DNA from 4 places in the Terrabacter sp. AAH1 genome. Region 2 is predicted to be linked to each of the others. Evidence: riboswitches for the same ligand, from Rfam matches in the RefSeq annotation. Region 2 holds a riboswitch; each other region holds the start of a gene.
The links. A riboswitch is a leader RNA that binds a small molecule or an ion and turns the genes downstream of it on or off. The one in region 2 is predicted to bind cyclic di-AMP.
Positions count from the first base shown of each region.

Region 1 (3,993 bases), on a different contig from region 2:
CGCGCCGCCGGAGGCGTCGACGGCGCCGAGTCGACGGTGGCGGCCGAGGCCGGAGGAGCCCCGTCCTCGACCACGGCCGTGGTGAAGGCGCCGGGCAGCAGCGCCGGTGCAACGCGCGACCTGATCGCACCGTCCACGTCGTCCAGGAGCGCCACGGCGGTGCGACACCGCTCGCACACCTCGAGGTGCTGCTCCGCCTCCGGCGTACCCGGCCCGGACGGCAGGTGACGCAGGTGACCTGCGAGGGCGCGACGGGCGGCGGCGCACTCGGGGCCTTCCGCTCTCGCGACGAGCTCGGAGAGCAACCCGAGCCGCAACCGGTCGCGGGCACGCTCGGCCGGCGCGGCGACGCCCCGGCGCGACGGCCGGCGCGGCGGAGCGGGCCGGCCGAGGCCCTCGTCGTGCACCACGAGCTGCCAGAGCACCAAACGGTGCTCGCTCGGCAGCGACCGCCAGGCGGCGAGCACCGCCTCGTCCACCTCGTCGTGCTCGTCGCCCACGCGCTCCACGCTCTCCCGTCCCGAGCCCGGACTCACCGAGCCGTCGTCACGGCCACGCACCTGTGGGCATCCTCCACCCCGACCACCTGCGCTGTCGCCCGTCAGGGCGCGACATGCCAGCAGGTGGACGAATCGCGTTGCGCTATGGGCGATTCGCGGCTTTTGGCCGCAGCTCAGACTGTCTGGGTCGCCACTCCACGGAGGAGGGCGAGGTAGTCGTCGACGGGACGCGCACCCGACACGGCGGCATACGCGTTGGCGACGACGAAGGGCGTCGACGTCACGCCCATCGAGCGTGCCTTCTCCTCGTCGGCCCGCACCTGGTCGGCGTACGCGTCGGACGCGAGGACGGCCGAGACGCGCCGCTCGTCGAGGCCGCACTCGGCCGACAGCCGCTGGAGCACCTCGTGGTCGTCGATCGGCAGGCCCTCGCTGAAGTGCGCGGACTGGAAGCGCTCGACGGCCGCGGACCGCAGGGCCGGGCCGCCCATCTCGCCGGCCAGCGCGCACAGCCGGTGCGCGTCGAAGCTGTTGGCCCGCACGGCGCGGTCCCAGTCGAAGTAGAGGTCGTCGGCCTCGGCGACCTCGCTGGCCCGGGCGTTCATGAGCCGCCCTGCCTCCGCGTCGCCGCCGTGCCGCAGCGCCACGTGCTCGCTCACGGGAACACCGCCGCCCCGCGGGACGTCCGGGTCGAGCTCGAAGGAGCGCAGCCGCACGGTGACGTCGTGCGGTCGCTCGAAGGCCGCGACGGCCGCCTCGACCCGTCGCTTGGCCACCCACGACCAAGGGCAGACCAGGTCGCTCCAGAGGTCGAGCTCGATGAGGGTCGTGGACTCGGCAGCAGACTGGTCGGTCATCGACTCAGTCAACCACGGAGCCGGTGACGGGCCCGAAACGCGTTGTGCCCCCGCCGGAGTCGGCGAGGGCACAACGGCACGAGAGGTCGTGCGAGGCTCAGAAGCGGCCGTAGCCCGAGGGCCGCGTCCAGATCGAGTGGTTGCCGATGACGGTGCCGGGGCGCTGGGCGTCGATCATGCGGCCCGGGCTGACGTAGATGCCCACGTGGTACGCCGGCGAGCCGAAGAAGACGAGGTCGCCCGGCTGGGGGTCGCTGACGCGGGTCGCGGCGGCCTGCTGCGCGGAGGCCGTGCGCGGGATCGAGATGCCGGCCTGGCGGTAGACGTAGGAGGTCAGGCCCGAGCAGTCGAAGCCCGAGGGCGACGAGCCGCCGTAGACGTAGGGGACGCCGAAGAAGGACTGCGCGATGCCGACGATGCCGGAGGCGCTGGGGATCTTCGCGTCGTTGAGCGCGACGCGGGCGGTGGAGCGCGAGGCGCGCTCGGCCGCGGCGGCACGACGCTCGGCGGCGGCCTTGTCGGCGGCAGCCTCGGCGCGCTCGCGCTTGACCTTGATGTCCTCGATGACGAGGGGCTTGGTCTTGAGCGCCGGCTTGCCGTAGCCGATGGCCGACAGGGCGTTCGCGGCCTTGAGCGAGCCCACCTGGGGCCCGACGACCGCCGGGCCGGCAGCGGCGCTGACACCGTCAGCGGCGTTCGCCGTGCCGGCGAACGAGGCGACGAGGCCACCCGAGGCGGCAACGATCGCGGCGCCCTTGACGGCCGGCTGGGCCGACTCCTTCGCGATCGTCTTGAGCTCCGAGATCGCGTTGAATCGACCGGGGGCGCGGTGGCGCCCGGGAACGTTCTGAGCCACGTTTGACCTCTCGACGCCTACGAGGTGAGCTGTCGGGTTCGGGCTGGAGGTACTCGCCCGGCCTTCACTCGGACCGTTGCGGTCCACGGAGGGCTTCACCCCAAGGACGTCTCTCGACGCCCGGAGAAAGTGGTTCCCCCGCTCCTGCCATGCGGTTCGTCACTGGCCACAGGTCGATGGCAGGACTAGGCGGTCCGACCCGGGGCACCTGCTCGACGGGGAGAGCAAGTGCGGCCAAACTACCCAACCCGCCCCGAGTTGTCACCTCCGGGTCAGCACCAATTTCGGAAGCGTCCCGCGACTCGGACACGACGCGGACAACCCGTGGCAGGGTGTGCCAAAACGCCCCGGCCGATCGGGGCAGACCTTGACGTAGGCCGGTGGTCAGGCCGCGTGGTGACGCCTCGAGGCGAGGCGGGCGAGGCGGGGGGTCAGGCCGTCTGGCAGTAGACGTGGACGGCGACGTCGTCGGGCAGGGAGACGCCCGTCGAGGGCTCGCCGCCGTCGCGGACGACGACGACCCGGGACCCGTCGCGCGTGACGTCGACGCGCGCTCCGGGCACGACGCCGGCGCTCGTCAGCAGGCCGAGGGCCTCGGGGTCGACCTGGACCGGCTCGCCGATGCGGCGGATCGTCACGCTCGCGGCGCTGTCGCGCACGGCTGTCGTGAGCGGGATGAGGCCGGTGAGGAAGTCCTCGTCCTGGTGCATGCCGAGCTCGTCGAGGCCGGGGATGGGGTTGCCGTAGGGCGACTCGAGGCCACCGCCGATGAGGCCGAGGATCTTGCGCTCGACCTTCTCGGACATGACGTGCTCCCAGCGGCACGCCTCGTCGTGTGCGTACTCCCACTCGAGGCCAATGACGTCGACGAGGAGGCGCTCGGCCAGGCGGTGCTTGCGCATGACGCGGGTCGCGAGCAGGCGGCCGTGGTCGGACAGCTCGAGGTGACGGTCACCGGAGACGGCGACGAGCCCGTCACGCTCCATCCGGGCCACGGTCTGCGACACCGTCGGGCCCGAGTGGCCGAGACGCTCGGCGATACGAGCGCGCAGGGGCACGATGCCCTCTTCCTCGAGCTCGTAGATCGTCCGGAGGTACATCTCGGTGGTGTCGATCAGGTCCGTCACGGTCATACCCTCTCAGAGTTCTCGGACGGTCAGTGACCACCCGTCGCGGCGCCCGTCCCCGCCCCTGCCCTGGAGGCCCTGGTGGGGTCGTGCCGGGGCACCCAGATGCGCAGCCATCCCGCGCCGACCACCGCGCCCACGCCGAGCACGACGGCCGAGGCGCCGAGTGACATGACGGCGCTCAGCCCTGACAACGCCAGGGGCCCCGCAGCCCTTCCCAGGTCGGCGCAGAGTCGCCAGCCCCCGAGGAACTGCGCCCGCCCGTCGGCCGGGGACGCGTCCGCGCCCAACGTCATGATGAGGCCCGCCCCGAGCCCGTTGCCGACCCCGAGCACCGTGGCGGCGGCGGTCACCGCGACGAGGCTCGTGGCGAGCGGCAGCAGGGCCATCCCCAGCCCGAGCACGAGCATGCTCGGCACGGCCGCCGCGACCCGGCCGTAGCGGTCCATGAGCCAGCCGGACGGGTAGAAGAGCGCCATGTCGATGGCGCCGGCGACGCCGAAGACGAGCGAGGTCTGCGCCGGTGAGAAGCCGACCGACTCGGCCCACAGCGGCACGAGCGCCTCGCGGATGGCCCGCGCACCGGCCACACACATCGCCCCCGTGCCGAGCGTCAGCAGCACGTGGCGGTGCTGGGCCAGCACCGACATGAC
Region 1 is NZ_JBTJJV010000009.1:94,006-97,998, reverse strand. It holds gene ACXR8F_RS14620 (hypothetical protein) at 1-500, opposite strand, end outside; gene ACXR8F_RS14615 (DsbA family oxidoreductase) at 674-1,357, opposite strand; gene ACXR8F_RS14610 (C40 family peptidase) at 1,455-2,213, opposite strand; cyclic di-AMP (ydaO/yuaA leader) riboswitch at 2,216-2,385, opposite strand; gene ACXR8F_RS14605 (metal-dependent transcriptional regulator) at 2,645-3,340, opposite strand; gene ACXR8F_RS14600 (MFS transporter) at 3,370-3,993, opposite strand, start outside.
Region 1: another riboswitch for cyclic di-AMP. It lies ahead of ACXR8F_RS14610 (C40 family peptidase); the one in region 2 lies ahead of ACXR8F_RS07255 (C40 family peptidase).

Region 2 (3,993 bases):
CCGGCCTGCGCCTGCACCGCGATGGCCGAGACGTGGTGGGCCACGGTGTCGTGCAGCTCGCGCGCCAGTGCCACCCGCTCCTGATTACGGATCTCGCGCTGCTGGCGATGCCAGAGGTCGGCCCGGTAGCGGAACACCGCCGCGAGGGCGACGCACAACAGCAGGAGGACGCTGCCGCCGAAGACGTCCGCCCAGGCTGCGGAGGCGGCGTACATCGCCAACGCGACGACGACCGCCACGAACGCCGTTCCCAGGACCATCTCCCGTCCCGAGCCCCACCGCACCAGGGAGTAGAGCAGGAGCAGGACCGCCATCATGGAGTAGAGGCCGAGGTCCCCGGCGTGCGCAACCAGCTGGAGCGCCGACAACAGCCCGGCGACGCCCCACCCCACCACGGCAGCCGTCAGGGGGCGCGCCCGCCGCCAGAGCAGGGCAGGCACCAGCGCCAAGGCGAGCACCGTCACGAGCGGTCGCCACGCCAGGCCCGGCCGAACGATGCCCTCGGCCACGGCTGCGGCTGCGAACGCACCCACCAGCAGCCGATCGAGGCGACTGATGGGTGGGGCGTCAGCAGGCCGCGGCTCGTGCCAGATGGGGCGCCGGACAGTGACCACGGCTCCAGCCTAGGGATCCGAGTGGTTCGGCGGACCGGCCGAAAGAACGAGACAAGGACCGTGCCATCGGCCGGCCAGCCACAGCCTTCGGTCCGATGTGTCCGCCGCCGGACTCAGCGAACGTGGACCCACCGATCCCCACCACGACCAGGAGCCCACGATGAGAACACGTCAACCCACCACCGCGACGCTGGAAGACCAGCGGATCCCAATGAGAGCCAAGCTCGCCGCAACGTGGACGAGCTTCATGTTCCTGTACGCCTATGTGGACATCCTCAACTTCTTCACTCCTGGCGTCGTCGAAGACATCCTCGGCGGCAAGGTCTTCGAGTTCGAGCTGTCGCAGACCTTCTCGACCACGTCGCTGGCCCTGGTGAGCGTCCCGATCCTGATGGTCGTGCTGTCGATGACGCTGCCCGCCCGGGCGAGCCGCATCACGAACCTCACCGTGGCCTCGCTCTACGTGCCCGTCACGGCCTTCAACGGGCTGGGCGAGACCTGGGTGTACTTCTACGGCCTCGGGATCGCTCTGGAGCTGGTCCTCCTCGCCCTCATCGTCCGGTACGCCTGGACGTGGCCCCGCACCGCACCATCGGCGACCACGCCGACCGGTCCCGGCCGGGACGCTGTTCGCGCCCGGTAACCCGTGAGCTTGCCCGTCTGCCGTTCTGCCGTATGCCGTCACCTCGGGCGCGCAGGCCGCGGCACTCCCCGTCGGAGCCGCAGGTCAGGCCGCTCACCTGGCCTGCGGCTCCTTTCCTTCCGGTCCTTGCGTCCGTCGCGGCCCTGTTCGTCGTCACGGTCGGCCCCGGGGAGGGTGACCGCATGGAGGACGACGGCGTGGCGACCGGTGGCTCCGAGCGGGTCGTGAGGGGGGTTGACCCGCCGGCGTCCCGGACGGCCGCCACCACCTGGGCGCGGGCACGGGCCCGGCGCGACGGTGGACCGGACGACCTCTCGGCGAACGACACGATGCCGGGCGTCGAACACCGCTTCGTCCGGCGCCTCGACCGAGCCATCGGTCAAGGCGCCCCGGCGGGAGGCCTGGGCCTGGTTAGCGGACCCGACCGGCCACCCAGGCGGACGTCCAGAGCTTCGACAGCTGCACGCGCTGGCCCGGTCGTGGCGAGTGCCAGACCCTGCCGCTACCGGCGTAGACGCCGACGTGGTAGGCCCGGCCCGCACGCATGAAGAAGATGAGGTCACCGGCGAGCACGCGCGACTTGGCGACTCGCACGGTCTTGAGGCGCTGCGCATTGGCCGTGCGGGGGAGCGCCACGTGCAATCGCGTCCGGTAGACGTAGTAGACGAGGCCGGAGCAGTCGAACGCGTACGGTCCGGCAGCGCCCCAGCGGTAGGGCTTGCCCCTCTGGGCCGCGGTGATGCGCAGGGCCTGGATTCGTCGGGGGACGGTGGCCACCGGGGTGGTGGCCACGTCGACCCCCTTGTTCGTCGCGGCCTTGGCGCTCGGGGCGGGGGCGGCTGCGAGCGGCGCCGTCGTGGAGGCCGGCGGTGCGCCGCCGGTCCCGAGGACGAGGGCGGCGCCGAGGAGCGGGGTGATGGCGAGGGACTGGAGCGGCAGTCGACGTGCGGGGCGCCGGTGGCGCCCGGGGCGTGCAGGACTCGTAGCGGGCATGGTCGGTCTTCCTTCCCACGCCTTCGAGGTGAGCTGTCGGGTTCGGGCAGAAGTGGCCCGGCCGCGTGTCGCGGCTTCACCCCGAGGACCGGTCCTAGCCGGCCCAGAAAGTGGGTCCCCCGCTCCTGTCCGTGTGATGCGCTGCTGCCCCAGCCGGCGGACAGGACTCGGCGTACCGGCGGGCCGACCGGGGAGGACCCCGGCCGATGAACTGCATCGACGGTCGCAGACGATCGTTGAACCGTGTAGGTCACGGCTCGATATCGGCAGATGTTGCCGAGACAAAACACCCTGAAGCCGGGCTTTGGGGCGTGGACGCACGAAACCTCTGAAAACGAGTGGACGGTCGGAGGGGGCGTGGCACACCATGGACGCGGCTCCGTCCTCGGAGCCGTCGGTCGAGACGTCGCCGGACGTCAGGAGTCAGCGGGAGCGCCCGCGGAGAGGTGGGTGGCCGGCATGGCCCGCTCAGCGGTCACGGTCCCGCGCCACCTCCCCCACCCCGGCTGACCGGGCCATCCGGTCCTGCCCGACCGACAGGAACACCGTGAAACCACTGACAGACAACGAGATTCGCGCTGCCCTCGTGAACTGCTCGCGCCGCGAGGCGAAGCAGGCCAGCGTCCCCAACGATCTCGACGCGCTCCCCTGGGAGCAGCTCGACTACCTGGGCTGGGTCGACCGCAGCAACCCCCAGAGGGCGTATGCCGTCGTGCCCGTCGACGACGATGCCGTGGCGTTCGTGCTGCGCGCGTCAGGGCGGACGCGCACGGCGAGCGCGATGTGCGCCTGGTGCGAGGACGTCTTCGCCACCGCTGACGTGCGGCTGTGGGTTGCGAAGCGGGCCGGTGCGGCCGGGCGCGAGGGCAACAGCCTCGGGACGCTCGTGCACGCCGACTTCAGCTGCTCGCAGCACGTGCGCCGGCTGCCGAACGCGATGGAGGGTGGCCTCGACCCGACATCCCTCGTGGAGCGTCGGATCGACGAGCTGCGTTCGCGCTCAACAGCTTTCGCCCGACGGGTGCGCGACGGCTCATAGGCCTTCAGGGCATCGGCTCGACGGGCTCGCCCGACAGCACGCCGTCCATGATCCGGCGCCAGATCGGCGCCGCGTAGCAGGCGCCGGTCATGGACGTGCACGACTTCCCCGCCATCGACACGTCGAACATGCGCCGGGTCGGGTTCACCGGATTGCCCACCCACACCGCGGTGGCGAGCTGGGGGGTGTAGCCGACGAACCACGACTGGGCGTTGCCGTCGGACGTGCCGGTCTTGCCGGCGGATGGCCGTCCAGGCAGCTGGTTGAGGGTGCCCGACCCGTGCGTCATGTTGTACTCCAGGTACTGCGTCGCCTGGTCGACGGCGCGCGGGTCGGCCACCCGCCGACAGTCCGGGGGTGGAGCCCAGAGGGTGCGCCCGCCCTGGACGACGCTCGTCACCGGGTGCACGTCGCACAGGGTGCCGTGGTCGGCGAGCCCTGCGTAGGCCTCGGCCATGGTCTGCGGCGACACTGCCTGCGCGCCGAGCACCACCTGCGGCGGGTAGGTGCCGAGGGGCTGCCCATCGCCGCCGTGGATGCCGAACGCCGTCATCGTCGAGTGGATCGCGCAGACCCCGATGCGGCTCGCGAGGGCGACGAAGGCGGTGTTGGTCGACTGCGCCGTCGCCTGCCGCAGCGACATCGAGCCACCCTTCCACGGCTCGTCGTTGTAGACCGACCACGTGCCGCCGACGCCGCACGGC
Region 2 is NZ_JBTJJV010000003.1:255,510-259,502, reverse strand. It holds gene ACXR8F_RS07265 (sensor histidine kinase) at 1-614, opposite strand, end outside; gene ACXR8F_RS07260 (DUF6326 family protein) at 826-1,257, shown strand; gene ACXR8F_RS07255 (C40 family peptidase) at 1,669-2,250, opposite strand; cyclic di-AMP (ydaO/yuaA leader) riboswitch at 2,254-2,401, opposite strand; gene ACXR8F_RS07250 (FBP domain-containing protein) at 2,798-3,289, shown strand; gene ACXR8F_RS07245 (penicillin-binding transpeptidase domain-containing protein) at 3,294-3,993, opposite strand, start outside.

Region 3 (3,993 bases), on a different contig from region 2:
CGCATCCGCGACGCCCGCGTCGCCACCGTCATCGACGCCGACGTCATGGCCCCGCGTCCCTACATCGTCACCCGCTACGTGCCCGGTCCCGCCCTCGACGAGGTCGTGGAGGACCACGGGCCCATGGAACCGGCGCAGCTGGTGCGCGTCGCGCGCGGCATCGCCGAGGCGGTCCGGTCCATCCACGCGTGCGGTGTCGTGCACCGCGACATCAAGCCGGGCAACGTCCTCATCGAGGACGGCGAGCCGGTGCTCATCGACTTCGGCATCGCCCACCTGCAGGACGACGTGCGCCACACGGTGGGCGGCCTGGTCATGGGCACGCCCGGCTACCTGTCGCCCGAGCTCGTCGAGGGGGCCGCGATCACCGACGCCACCGACTGGTGGGGCTGGGCCGCCACGATCACGTATGCCGCGTCGGGGCGCCCGCCGTTCGGCCGCGCCCGCATGGACGCCGTGCTCGCACGCGTCCGCGCGGGTGACGTCGATCTCGAGGGCGTCGACCCGCGCCTGGTCCCGCTGCTGCGCGCGTCCCTCTCGCCCGACCCGTCGCGCCGACCCCACGCCGACGAGGTGCTCGCAGCCCTCGAGCTGTACGCCGCCGGACGCGCCGCGACCGTGCCGACGCCGAGCGGTGGGGTCTGGGACACCGGCCGAGCCGGTGCCCCACCGTCGGGGCCGGGGGACACCCAGGTCGTCGAAGGGCACAGCACCGCCGTCATGCCACCGGTCGGCGCGACGGCCGTCCAGCCCGCAGCCGACCCTGCGCGGTGGGCACCACCCCCGAGCGGGGTGCCGGCGGCGGCACCCGGGCAGGCGGCATACGCAGGCAGGTGGGACGACGAGCCCGACGGCGACTGGGGCGGCGCGGAGGTCTACGACGAGCGACACGGCGCCTCCGACTACTGGCCCGAGGACGAGTGGGACGGCGACGACGAGGTCGTCGAGCGCGAGGGAGACCCTCGCATCGGGCTGCCGATGCGTAGCGGGCTGCTCGCGGCCGTCGCGGTCGCCTGGACGGGGGCACTCATGGCCTGGCCGGGCGCAGCGCTCGTCGCGCTCGTCGTGCTCTCGGCGCTCGCCCGCGCCACCGACCGCTCGGTGACGGCACTCGTGCTGCGCCGCTACGACTACGGCCGCAGGCGCAGCGACGTGCCCTTCGCGGTCGTCTCGAGCCCCTGGCACCTCGTCGTCGGCACCGTGGCGACGGCCGTCGGTCTCCTGCTCCCCGTCGCGGTCGCACTGGCCAGCATCTACGCGGTCGCGTTGCTGCTCGCCGGCACGCAGGGCACCGAGCTCGGGCCGGGCGCGCCGCTCACGCTGGCCGTCGGCGGCGCCGTCGGTCTGCTCGTGCTCTGGTGGGGGCCCGGAGGGGCGTCGCTGCGTCGCGGGTCGCGCTCGATGGCGCGCCGGATCGTGCCCGCCGGCATCGCCAACCAGGCGGTCACCCTGGTGCTCGCCGTCGCCGGCGTCGTCGTCGCGCTCGTCGCGCTGCAGGCCGGTGAGAGCCTCACCTGGGCACCCTTCGGGAGCAACCCGCTCGGCCGCTGACGGTAGCGACCTCGGCCTCCAGATCTCGCTCGTATCGCGAAAAGATCACGAAACTATCTCGGGTTGCCTTGTGCGGCGCTGCAGGCGTCACGTACCGTCTGTGCTCGGCGGCTCCCACCCTCACGGGAACAAGGGCGATCCATGCGAAGACCTCGTGCCGCTTTCCTGGCGTCCGGCTCCACACGAACGCTCCACAACTTCACATGGACACCCATCAAGAGAACCGTTCCCTGCGTGCGCCGAGCCTCGCCAGCCAGGGATGCAGCCCACACCCGTGGGCCGGGCGAGGACGGGGGACCCAGTGTGGCCAGTGAGTGCATGTGTGTTCGAGCGCATGACAAGAGGACGAGATCTGGCCTTGGGGTGAGGTCGCGCGAGCGACGGGGCACCTGACGCCCTAACCCGACAGCTAACCCCGCAGGCGCGCGTCAGGAAGGAACAACCTCATGCAGTACCTTTCCAAGCACGCTGCCGCCAAGAAGATCTCGGTCAAGCAGCGCATCGCAGGAGTCGGGATCGCCGGAGCCGCCACCATCGTCGGCGGCATCACGACCGCGGGGTCGGCCAAGGCCGCCTCCGTCTGGGACCGCGTCGCCGCGTGCGAGTCCGGCGGCAACTGGTCTATCAACACGGGCAACGGCTTCTACGGAGGCCTCCAGTTCGTGCAGAGCACGTGGGCCGGCTACGGTGGCCGCGCCTACGCCCCGCGCGCCGACCTCGCGACCAAGGCCGAGCAGATCGCCGTCGCGCGGCGCGTGCTCGCGTCGCAGGGCCCGGGTGCCTGGCCCGTGTGCTCGAAGCGCGCCGGTCTCACCCGCGCCAACGGTGGCGCCACCTCCGCACCGGTCTCGCGCTCCACGGTGCGCAAGCCGGTCGCGGCGAAGAAGCCGGTCGTCAAGAAGGTCGTCAAGAAGAAGTCCTACGCCAAGCCCGCCGTGTCGACCGGCAAGGGTGCGCGCATCACCGTGCGCAGCGGGGACACCCTCGGCAAGATCGCCGCGCGCTACCACGTCGCCGGCGGCTGGAAGGCGCTCTGGAAGGCCAACGCCTCCCGCGTCTCCAACCCGAACCTCATCTTCGTGGGGCAGGTCCTGCGACTGCCCTGAGTTGCTGGTAGAACTGAACCGGACGGCCTCGCGCGACCAACCCCTGGGTTGCGCGGGGCCGTCCCCTCTTTTTGGGCGTATGCCGTCCGCCTCGGTTACGCTTTCGCCCGTCCGCGGCGTCTGCGTCGCGGGCGTGCTGGCGTGGCGCAATTGGCAGCGCACCTGTCTTGTAAACAGGTGGTTGGGGGTTCGAGTCCCCCCGCCAGCTCTCTGACCTGCGGAAACGTGGTGCGAGTCGCACTCCGACTTGCGTCACCCACCGCTTTGCCCACCATTTTCGGCCGTGGCGAGGCCACGGAGCGGGTCCACCGACTCCAGCACCGCCGGCACCCGAGGGTCGACGAGGCCGCGGCCCTGCTCAGTCGTCTGGCCAGTGCGAGCCCGAGGCCTGACGGGCGGGATTCGCTAGCTCCCAGTGTCCGCGTAGTCGGGAACGGGCCGAAGGAGACGGTCGACCTCTTCGATGTCGACGCGCTACATCCTCGGCCCGGTGCGGTAGGCCTTGAGCCGGCCCGCTGCGATCCACCGCCGTACTGTCCTCGTGTCAACACCCAAACGGTCAGCCGCAGACTGCAGCGGCTGGGACCGAGCTGCCCCTAGGGCGCGCGACGGACGCCTTTATCGACACCACAACGGGCTGACCAAACCAGGCACGCGAGCGGCGCAGGTGGAGGAGACTCGAAGAGTGCGACTCAGGAACTTCCTGTGCTGGGTCGCGGGCCCTGTGTTCCGCGCGGGGCCCGCCGACGAGGACATGCTCGTCTTTCACCGAACGCGGCACGCAGGAGCAGCCGCAGCCAGTACTGCCGCCGCCTGGCCGGATTCCATTGGGGCGCGATCCGCCGCGCGCGCTCGGGGGCGCCGTGTCGCTGGGGTTGCCGGACTGGTGGTGGGGCTGCTGCTTGTGACTGGCTGTACGGGCGACTCCCTCGCTCCGCACCCTGCGTCCTCCTTGGCGCCGTGTCCCGCAGGAGACGTGCAGCGCCAAGCATTGGAGGCGAGAATCTCCGCCGCCCTCAGGGAGCAGCTGGCCCTGCTGAGCGACTATCAGCTCCGCGAACTGCGGGCCGTGCTGGTCTACGTCTGCGGTGCGCCGGTCCATGAGGAGTACCGAGCCTCGACGCCGGACGACACCCACAACGTGCACTCGGTCACCAAGAGCGTCGTGGGGACCCTGATGGGGATCGCCTTGGCCGACGGTTCCCTGAAAAGCCTCGACCAGACCTTGGGCGAGTTGCTTCCCAAGGAACGAAGCGTGATGAGTCCGGCGGTGGCGCGCATCAAGCTGCGCCAGCTCCTGACCATGACGGCGGGTCTGGACGCCGACCTACCTGAC
Region 3 is NZ_JBTJJV010000001.1:781,015-785,007, reverse strand. It holds gene ACXR8F_RS03665 (serine/threonine-protein kinase) at 1-1,551, shown strand, start outside; cyclic di-AMP (ydaO/yuaA leader) riboswitch at 1,819-1,992, shown strand; gene ACXR8F_RS03660 (transglycosylase family protein) at 1,998-2,657, shown strand; tRNA gene ACXR8F_RS03655 (tRNA-Thr) at 2,793-2,865, shown strand; gene ACXR8F_RS03650 (hypothetical protein) at 3,132-3,212, opposite strand; gene ACXR8F_RS03645 (serine hydrolase domain-containing protein) at 3,634-3,993, shown strand, end outside.
Region 3: another riboswitch for cyclic di-AMP. It lies ahead of ACXR8F_RS03660 (transglycosylase family protein); the one in region 2 lies ahead of ACXR8F_RS07255 (C40 family peptidase).

Region 4 (3,993 bases), on a different contig from region 2:
GCGGCTACCGCATGGCTGCCGCCGGCATGACCCAGCCGAACGAGCCGAGCGCCCGGCTGCACGCGGCGATGGGTTTCGAGTCGGTCGGGACCTACCGCGACATCGGCCACAAGTTCGGCGTCTGGCACGACGTCACGTGGGTCCAGCGGCGGCTCGGCGACCCACTTCCGCCGGGAGCCACGCCGCCTGAGCCGACCTGAGCGTCAGGAAGTGAGAACTCGACGAAGGACGGTCGAGTGCTCACTTCCCGACACGAGGAAACGGGCACTCGACGAAGCAGCGTCGAGTGCCCACTTTCCTTGGGTGTCAGGGGAGGGCCGGGTAGTCCGTGTAGCCCTCGGCGCCGCCGCCGTAGAAGGTGGCCGGGTTCGGCTCGTTGAGCGGGGCACCCTCGCGCCAGCGACGGGCGAGGTCCGGGTTCGCGAGGAACTCGCGCCCGACGGCGACGGCGTCGCCGAGGTCGCGCTCGAGGATGTCCTCGACCTCCGCGAGGCCCGTCACCGAGGCGAAGCCCGTGTTGAGGATGACGGGGCCGCCGAACCGCTTGCGCAGGTTGCGCACGAGGTCGGACTCCGGGTCGCCGAGGATGCTGAGGTAGGCGAGGCCGAGCGGCGCGATGCCCTCGACGAGCGTCTCGTAGGTCGCGGCCGTCTCGAGCTCGTCCTCCTCGAGCACGCTCTGGATGTTGTGCGCGGGCGAGATGCGGATGCCGACGCGGTCGGCGCCGATGGCCTCGGCCACCGCGGTCGTGATCTCGATCGCGAGGCGCGCCCGGTTCTCCGGCGAGCCACCGTACGCGTCGGAGCGCTGGTTGCTCGACGGGGCGAGGAACTGGTGGGGGAGGTAGCCGTTGGCGGCGTGCACCTCGACGCCGTCGAGTCCGGCCGCGATCGCCTGGCGGGCCGCGTGCACGTACTCGGCCACGAGCGCGGGGATCTCGTCGGTCTCGAGGGCCCGCGGGACGGCATACGGCTGCTCGCCCGAAGGCGTCACGATGGAGCCCGGCGCCGCGATCGCGCTCGGGGCGACGCTCTCGAGCCCGCCCTTGTTGTCGGGGTGGGCGACGCGTCCGGCGTGCATGAGCTGGACGACGACGTGGCCGCCGCCCTGGTGCACGGCGTCGGCGACGAGGCGCCAGCCGGCGACCTGCTCGTCGGAGTGGATGCCGGGGGTGTCGAGGTAGCCCTGGCCGACGGCGCTCGGCTGGGTGCCCTCGGTGATGATGAGGCCCGCGCTCGCGCGCTGGCCGTAGTACTCGGCGTTCAGCTCGGTCGGTGCCTGCCCGGCGCCGGCACGGTTGCGCGTCAGCGGCGCCATGACGAAGCGCTGGGGGAGGTCCCAGCGGCCGATGCGGATGGTCTCGAAGGCCGTGGACACAGGCCTGCTCCTCACGTTGTCGGGGATGGTCGGCGGCTCGCTGCCGCAATGCGGTGGAGCCTTCAACTACCTAGGCGACAAGTCGGACAGGGCGACGCACATTCCCGGTGGGCGGAGCGAGTCCGACCCGGCGTGCGGCGGGTGTGACCCGTCAGACACGACGAAGGGGAGGATGCCGTCGGCATCCTCCCCTTCGCGACCAGCGCTCAGACCGCGTGGGTCTGCGTGTGGGTCACGGCGCGTAGATGTACTTCATGCCCGGACCGTCGGTCAGGGTGCGGGTGTTGTAGTTGTACGGGCCGGCGAGGGCGTTCATCTCGATGATGGTGACCTCGTTGCCGTTGACGGCGGTGACCCAGGCGACGTGGCCGACGCTCGAGGAGCCGTGCACGCCGGGCTGCATCACGAGGATCGAGCGGGTGCGCGGCGTGCCGGTCACCGTGTAGCCCGCGCTCGCGGCGCCGGAGGCCCACTCCATGGCGTTGCCGGTCCAGCCACCGGGGTAGTAGCCCTCGGACGCGTGCCACTTGGCGAGCGCGCCCCAGGTGCACTGGCCCTTGGTGGCCCAGTTGTAGGCGGAACGCATGCCGGAGGACGCGCTCGGGACCGAGCCGTTGCTGACCGACTTCGTCGTCGACGTCGTCGACGTCAGCGTGCGACGGGTGAGGTCACGCGAGGCGCGCGCGGCAGCAGCCTTGCGCTCCGCGGCGGCCTTGGCAGCGGCAGCCTTGGCGGCGGCGCGCTCCGTCTTGACCTGGATGTCCTCGATGACGCGCGGCTTGGGAGCCGTGGCGCGCTGGGTGACGGCCTTCTGCGCAGCCGGCGCGTAGCCGATCTTCGCCAGGGCGGTCGAGGCGGCGGGGACGGCGCCGGTGGCCGGGCCGACGGCGGCAGCACCGGCGGTCGTGCCGGACAGCGGCTCGGCGCTCGCCGGGTTCGCGAAGGAGGCGACAAGGCCACCGGTGGCCGCGACGAAAGCCGCGCCCTTCATGGCCGGCTGAGCCGTCTCGCGCGCGAGGACCTTGAGCTCGTTGAGGGGGTTGTGTCGGCCGGGCGCACGGTGGCGGCCGCGGATGATCTCGTTGTTCACACGTGTACCTCTCCGCGCCTACGAAGTTAGCTGTCGGGTTCGGGCGGAAAGGTGCCCGGCGCTCCCCCGGCCCGCGACGAGTCGCGATCCGGGCGAGTACTTCACCCCAAGGACGTCCGGAGTCGTGGCGCCGGACGCCCGGAGAAACGTGTGGTTCCTCCGCTCCTGTCACAAGGTTTGCTCTCGCTCGTCAGGCGGTGACAGGACTAGGCGGTCCACCTCGCGAGCGCCCGACCAGGTGGCCGGACCCTCGGAAGAGTAGACGACGTTGCCGGCAAAAGTCACGTTGAGGTAACGGGGACTCGCCGGAAAGATCGTTGAAGGTCCGTTTTGGGCATCTTTACCTGCGACATACCTTCGTGCCTTGTGACGCGAGTCACATGACTCGCGCTTGACCGGCTCGAGACGGCCGACCCCCTCGGCTGCGAGTCGCCACGGGTGGTCGGGCGTGCTCAGGAAGCGCTCGTGAGGTGGCCGAAGACGATGACGTTGTCGCGGTACTCGTTGCGGCTGTCGGTCGGCCCACCGCACGTCACGAGGCGGATCTCGGAACGTCGGAAATCGCTCCGGTAGACGAGGTCGGTCGGGAAGCGCGACTTCTCGTAGGCGGCGACCTTGTCGACGGTGAAGACGAGGTGCGAGCCGTCGCGGCGCGTGACCTCGACGACGTCGCCCGCCTTGACCGCGCCGAGGCGGTAGAAGACTCCGGGAACGCCGGACGGTGTGTCGACGTGGGCGGCGATCACGGAGGGGCCGAGCTGTCCGGGGGTCGGGCCTCCGTCGTAGAGCCCGACCTCCTGAGCGGTGCCGGGCACTGAGATCGTGCCGTCAGGCTGGACCCCGAGCGGCACGAAGGTGCGCGAGCGGACGCCGATGGAGGGGATCTCCAGCAGGGTGGGCTCCGAGGCCGCCAAGGGGCCGCCCTGCAGAGTGCCCGCAGGCGCGGCCCCCGAGGTGCCCGGTCTCCCCGCAGCCCGCGTCCCACCCTGACCGGGGGACACCGACGGTGCGGGGGAGTCGGAGGCTGTCGCGCCGACGGTCGCCAGCGCGCTGCCTGCCGGCTGTGCAGCGGGCGGGGTGCCCGCCGCACCGGGCGATGACGGACTGCCACGCAGGCCGAGGACGAGCGCGACGACGGCCACGACGAGCAGGAGCGCCGACGCCGTGGCAGCCGCCGCGACACCGGCGGTGACGCGGCGGCCCGACGTGGCCTCCTTCGGCTCTGTCACGTGATGCTCGTCTCCGGTCGGTCAGCCGGTCAGGAGCGCGACCGGGCGGAGCGGCGGGCGGCGAAGGCGCCGGAACCGGCAGCAGCGAAGAGCGCGGCGCCTCCGACGGCGAGGAGCATGCCGTTCGTGTTGGTCGTGCCGCTCAGGCCGCCGCCCGTGTGCATGCCGCCGGTGGGCGCAACGTGCAGCGCCCCGCACAGGGCCGGGTCGGTCGCCTCGGTCGGAAGCTTCGGGTCGAGGTCGCTCTTGGTGTCGCCCGAGTACTTGCCGTCCTTGTTGTGGTCCACGCCGTGCACG
Region 4 is NZ_JBTJJV010000002.1:413,382-417,374, forward strand. It holds gene ACXR8F_RS05895 (N-acetyltransferase family protein) at 1-200, shown strand, start outside; gene ACXR8F_RS05900 (alkene reductase) at 307-1,377, opposite strand; gene ACXR8F_RS05905 (CHAP domain-containing protein) at 1,610-2,467, opposite strand; cyclic di-AMP (ydaO/yuaA leader) riboswitch at 2,471-2,657, opposite strand; gene ACXR8F_RS05910 (class F sortase) at 2,920-3,696, opposite strand; gene ACXR8F_RS05915 (hypothetical protein) at 3,726-3,993, opposite strand, start outside.
Region 4: another riboswitch for cyclic di-AMP. It lies ahead of ACXR8F_RS05905 (CHAP domain-containing protein); the one in region 2 lies ahead of ACXR8F_RS07255 (C40 family peptidase).